2 linked regions of the Formosa sp. Hel1_33_131 genome follow. The protein of the gene in region 1 interacts with the protein of each later gene in a pairwise test. Links are inferred from orthologs where the notes say so. Each region holds a gene or a part of one and is shown in the gene's direction. Other genes may lie near its edges.

Evidence for each region. Proteins that work in one complex are often made in the same cells at the same time.
Region 2: the proteins of FORMB_RS00830 (region 1) and FORMB_RS10870 interact in binary tests that used the Escherichia coli proteins (3 or more experiments, as listed by UniProt). The link is inferred for Formosa sp. Hel1_33_131 from one-to-one orthologs.

Annotation. Positions count from the first base shown.
Region 1 is NZ_CP017260.1:167,451-170,295, reverse strand. The notes cover bases 53-2,818. They hold FORMB_RS00830 (nucleoside-diphosphate kinase), read left to right. Parts: upstream 53-1,108; coding sequence 1,109-1,528; downstream 1,529-2,818. Other genes in these bases: recF (DNA replication/repair protein RecF), read right to left, coding at 2,299-2,818; FORMB_RS00820 (lipocalin family protein), read right to left, coding at 1,883-2,302; FORMB_RS00825 (DUF721 domain-containing protein), read right to left, coding at 1,590-1,886; FORMB_RS00835 (DHH family phosphoesterase), read right to left, coding at 53-1,019. Also shown: gliding motility-associated peptidyl-prolyl isomerase GldI, read right to left, coding at 1-6; more of FORMB_RS00835, read right to left, coding at 3-52; more of recF, read right to left, coding at 2,819-2,845. UniProt on the Escherichia coli protein: Major role in the synthesis of nucleoside triphosphates other than ATP. The ATP gamma phosphate is transferred to the NDP beta phosphate via a ping-pong mechanism, using a phosphorylated active-site intermediate.
Region 2 is NZ_CP017260.1:2,356,101-2,359,074, forward strand. The notes cover bases 80-2,974. They hold FORMB_RS10870 (uracil-DNA glycosylase), read left to right. Parts: upstream 80-1,141; coding sequence 1,142-1,807; downstream 1,808-2,974. Other genes in these bases: FORMB_RS10865 (endonuclease MutS2), read right to left, coding at 80-1,045; FORMB_RS10875 (substrate-binding domain-containing protein), read right to left, coding at 1,804-2,664; FORMB_RS10880 (nucleoside phosphorylase), read right to left, coding at 2,755-2,974. Outside these bases: more of FORMB_RS10865, read right to left, coding at 1-79. UniProt on the Escherichia coli protein: Excises uracil residues from the DNA which can arise as a result of misincorporation of dUMP residues by DNA polymerase or due to deamination of cytosine.

The DNA of each region.
Region 1 (2,845 bases):
CTTCATGAATTTAGTTCCGATTTATAGTCAGACAATATACTAATAAATTTTGCAATGGTATCTTCAAGATTGAGGTTGCTACGTCCGCCAGACGCATTCTTGTGTCCACCTCCGTTAAAATGTGTTCTTGCGAAAGCATTTACATCAAAAGGACCCTTAGATCGAAATGAGATTTTAATGATACTTTCTTCACGGTGTTCAATAAATATGACGGCAAATTTAGCACCTTTCAGCGACAAGCCATAATTCACCAAGCCTTCCGTATCTCCTTTTTGAAAATCATGCGCATCCAATTCCTTATTGGTTAAACTGATATAAGAAGTGTGGAATTCTTCTAAAAATCTTAAATTATTTAAGGCACAGCCCATAAGTTGGAGACGACCTAAACTATTGGTATCATACACCGCGTTGTGAATGTTTGATTTCTCAACCCCAACGTCAATTAAATGTGCAATCACTCGGTGGGTAGTACTCGTGGTTAGCGGAAATCGGAACGAAGCAGTATCGGTCATAATACCTGTATATAATGCTTCTCCAATAGCGACATCTATCAGCTCTAAATCACCCATCATTTCGATAAAATGATACACCATTTCGCAAGTCGAACACATACTCACGTCAGAATAGACATAGGTCGCATAATCATCCGGTTGTTGGTGATGATCAATCATAATTTTAATGGCACTTGAATTTTCAATAGGCGTACCCATCGCACCACATCGGTGTAGTGCATTGAAGTCTAAAGTAAAAATAAGATCAGCTTCGGAAATGAGTGCCTCAGAAGCAATAGTGTCTTCTTCATATATAAGAACCTCTTTGGTTCCTGAAATCCATTTCAAAAACTCTGGGTAGTCATTGGGCGCAATCACGGTTGCCGAATGTCCTAATTTTTTAAGGTAATGTAACAATCCTAAAGTGGAGCCCATAGCGTCTCCATCTGGATTTTTATGAGGGACAATGACCACTTTTTTAGGTGTGGATAATATTTTTTTAAGGTCTAAAATTTCTGCTGTATTCATAGCGTGCAAAGATACAATTTTTTAAAATAGTTGGAAGCTCAATTATTTGTAGAAAAACCTTATTTTTGCACAAAATTTATACAAAGACCATGGTAACTAACAAAACGTTTACAATGCTTAAGCCCGATTCTGTTGAAAAAGGGAATATAGGTGGAATCGTAGAAAAAATCACAGCTTCAGGTTTCAGAATCGTAGCGATGAAATTAACACAACTTACAAAGGCAGATGCCGAAGCTTTTTATGCCGTTCATAGTGAGCGTCCATTTTATGGCGAACTGGTAACTTACATGACGCGTGGCCCTATTGTGGCGGCAATTCTTGAAAAGGAAAATGCAGTAGAAGATTTCAGAACTTTAATTGGTGCAACAAATCCAGCAGAAGCTGTAGAAGGAACCATCCGTAATATGTTTGCAGATTCTATTAGCGAAAATGCAGTGCATGGAAGTGACAGTGATGAAAACGCTGCAATTGAAGGTGCTTTCCATTTTTCAGGAAGAGAGATGTTTTAAATACGTTCAATAAAATATTTTAAAAGCTGCAATTCTATTGTGGCTTTTTTTATACCCAATACTACCTTAAAATTAATTTTGTGATGAGGTTTTTCCCAAGAGATTCGTTCAGCATACTAATGATTTTGTCTTTTCCATAGCTCAATTCCTCTCTTAAAACAGAAGAGCTTAGCTCTACATAGAGCGTGTCTTTATGAAGTTTCACGCTGTTGGTGTAGTTATTGACGCCGTTGCCCATCATATCTGCCCAGGCAGCTTCCACGTTCACTTTGTCCAACCCTTTTTCGAGTTTATTTTCTTTCACAAAGGACTTCATTAAATCATCAATTTTGAAAGGATCGTTTTGGCGTTTACTCATTCATCAAAAATTAAAGGTTCATAAGGTTTGTAAGTATATATAAATCCGTCGGAATTGGAGGTCACTAAACTTGCCGAGTTGGCACGCATGATTTCTTCAGTGTAAGCAACGTCATTGTTATCGTAATGAATCCATAAACGACCGTCTGTTACAGAAAGGGTAAATTCAGATTGATGCTGAGAGATCTCAAAAGCACCATCAAATCGTGGAGTCACTTTTTTTCGATAGCCCGATAAGTCAGCATTCACTTTAAAGTAATCCACAGAACCACTCATTTTAAATTCTTTGACTTTTTTTTGATCCTTGGTAACGCTCACAATTTCCCAATAGCCTTCTACAAAAGGAATGTAAGTTGACACATCTGATTGGCAGCTACTCAGTAAAATAAAAAACGAAAGGGCTATAAGTTGTTTCACAGTTGAAATATTTGATACGATTGATGCACGCTTTTAATGGCTTTCTCGGTTCGGTCGGCATGGGTGTCCGAAATAAATAATTGTCCAAAATTCTCGTCATTTACCAATTGAATAATTTGAGCCACCCGTTGTTCGTCAAGTTTGTCAAAAACATCATCCAGTAGGAGTAGGGGAGTCTCACCACTTTGCGCTTTGATAAAATCAAATTGTGCCAGTTTCAAAGCAATTAAAAATGATTTTTGCTGTCCTTGACTTCCGAATTTTTTAATAGGATACCCTTTAATAGAAAAATCTAAATCGTCTTTATGAATTCCAACACTTGTATATTGTAGCATCCGATCCTTGTTGATGCTAGTTGCAAACAACTCCATTAAAGAGGAATCATTTAGCTGACTGTTGTATTGTAAGTCAACGTCTTCGCTGTTGTTACTAATTGCTTTATAGCGGTTTTTAAAGATGGGCGTAAAGACTTCTAAAAACGTTTTTCGCTTGTCGTAAATCTCACATCCATACTCGTTAAGTTGTTCATTATAAACATCTAAC
Region 2 (2,974 bases), 2.2 Mb from region 1 along the record:
TTTTCCCCCCAGCATTCGGACCCGAAATTACAATGATTCGACTTTCGGTAGTCATCGTAATTGTTTGTGGAAAAGTGGTAATTCCTTCATTTTTATTCGCCACCAATAACAAAGGGTGGTAAGCGTCCACAAGCTCAATTTCTTGATGTTCTGTAACTTCTGGAAGAATGGCATCAATTACTTTGGCATATTTTGCTTTGGCATAGATGACATCTAATTTTGTCAGAAATAACTGAAAATCTTCTAAGAGGGGGCCGTAACCACTTATAAAACTGGTAAGCTCAAGTAAAATCCGCTTGATTTCTTCGGTTTCTTCAAAGGTTAAATTATTAAGATCCCGTTGGTGTTGTTGTGTGGTATCTGGTTCAATATAGACGATGCTGCCTGTTTTACTAGCCCCCAAAATACTGCCTTTTACCTTGCGTCGGTACATCGCCTTGACGGCCAATACACGTCGGTTTTCCATCACCGTTTCACGGATGTCATCCAAATAATCCAAGCTGTTATAATTGCTTAAAGCAGAATTGAAACTGGTATTGATTTTTATACGAACCGCTTGAATCGATTTACGCAATCCGTACAAGGTATCAGATGCATCGTTGCGAATTTCGCCAAATTTATCAACCACGCTATTAATGGCTTCTGGGATCTCTTTATTGGATTCTAATAGCAAAGAAACTTTGTGTAAAAGCGGATAGTATTCATGAAATTTCTTAAAGAATTTCAATAAGATATTTGTGGTCAAACAGATGCTTGCTATTTTTCGAAATCCGTCTATTTCTAGATAATTATTCTCAATCCGAATTAATTTTAATTCTGCGGTGATCGCATCAAACCCGTGGTTTGGAATTCGATTTTCATTATCAAAAGAAGCTACAAATTCGTTGGTGAGCTGTAGCGCTTCAATCACATCCTCTCTTTTTGAAAAAGGGAGTGTTCCGAGAATTTCAATTTTCCCCAAGCTTGTAACATTGTGAGTTGCCACCTGTTGAATTACGGATTCAAATTCTAAATCCTGCAATGTTTTCTTGGAAATATTAATCATAGCGTTCGTGCATAAGTCGTCACAAATGTAGGTATTAATGTTTAAAATATATAGTTTAAATTTGCCATCTAAGCCTTAATTGTTAAGCTCTATTTTATGTTACAACTCAGCGGGACTTGGCGTTCCCATTTAGAACCAGAATTTAAGAAACCTTACTTCGAGACATTGGATGTTTTTGTGCATGCCGAATATGGTTTACACCCCTGTTATCCCCCTTTTAATCAGATTTTTAATGCGTTTGAAAGCTGTGCGTTTGAAGCGGTTAAGGTTGTCATCATCGGTCAGGATCCCTACCATGGTGAAGGACAGGCCAACGGTTTGTGTTTTTCTGTGAATGAAGGAATGCCGCATCCACCTTCTTTAAAAAATATTTTCAAGGAATTAGAAACGGATTTGAAACTTCCAGTTCCGTCTAGTGGCGATTTAAGTCCGTGGGCAAACCAAGGCGTGTTACTTTTAAATGCAACCTTGAGTGTCCGTGCAAAGGAAGCGGGGAGTCATCAAAAACACGGGTGGGAAAAATTCACAAATGAGGTGATCAAAACACTTTCTAGGGAACGATCGGATTTGGTATTTTTATTATGGGGAAGTTTTGCTAAAAATAAAATTAGATTTATCGATACAGAAAAACATACTGTTTTACAAACGGGACATCCATCGCCTTTGAGTGCCAATCGTGGTTATTGGTTCGGGAATAAGCATTTTAGTAAAACGAATGAAGTGCTGAAATCATTAGGCAAATCGCCCATTCAATGGGGTTAATCTTCTAGAGAGGCAACCAATTTATTGTAGGGTAGTTTTTCGGAAATGATGTCTAATTTCAACAATTGATTTTGAACCGCTTCAACGGTAGAAGATTCAATGTTTTCTTGTGACCATTCCGTAAGCTCTAACCAATTTTTTACATCTTCATTTTTTTGCTGATAGCGTTCGGAAATAATTGCATCGATTTCAGGGATTTGTTTAAAACCAGCCGTGATTGTATTGATGACTTCTAGAATGGCTTGAAGCGTTTCCTTTTCATTAGTTATAAATTCATCGCGCACCGCAATCACAAAGCAAGGCCACGGCGTTGGACAATCGCCCAAACGTCGGAATGTCTGTTGATCCACTAAAGGCTTTGTCGTAAATTTTTCCCACATAAAATAATCAGCCTTCTCATGTGTAAGTGCCTCCACAGCACCATCCAAATCTTTCACAACTTCAAACTCTAAATCCGTTGCTGTATCCCATCCAAGTTCTAACGCATTCACATACGCCATCAGATGCGATCCAGAGCCATAGCGACTGATAGCAGCCCGTTGGCCTTTGAGGTCACTGAGTTTTTTAAATGCGGATTTTTCTGCCACATGGATTCCCCAAATCAAGGGCGACTCTACAAAAACTTGCACAATTTTACAAGGACTGCCTTCTGTGATGTCTTTAATAATTCCTTCGGTTAGAATCACAGCGATGTCAATTTCATTATCACGCAGTGCTTTGGTCATTTGACCCGTACCACCAAAATAATTCTTCCAACGAACATTGATGTCGTGGGGTTTAAAATGGCCTTGTTTTAAAGCCAAATACCAAGCGTAATTGAAGTGTTCAGGAACTCCACCAATGCGTACATTTTTCATGTGTGTATTGTTATTGATTTTTAATGGTCACATGTTACATCCATTTGATTATTTTTCTTAGGTTTCAAGTTTTAGTTATGGATGTTTCATCTAAGAAATAAGTTTATTCAGCGTATAAGTTATTAATTTTTCGATAGTGGCCTGCGGGTCTTTACTAAAAGTCCCCAAAGCCCTGTTGGCTAAAATAGCATTCATAGAACAGGCTTCATGCCCCAATAATTTTGACAATCCATAAATGGCAGAAGTCTCCATTTCAAAATTGGTTACTCTCAAGCCGTTATACTCAAAACTATCTATTTTTTGATTTATG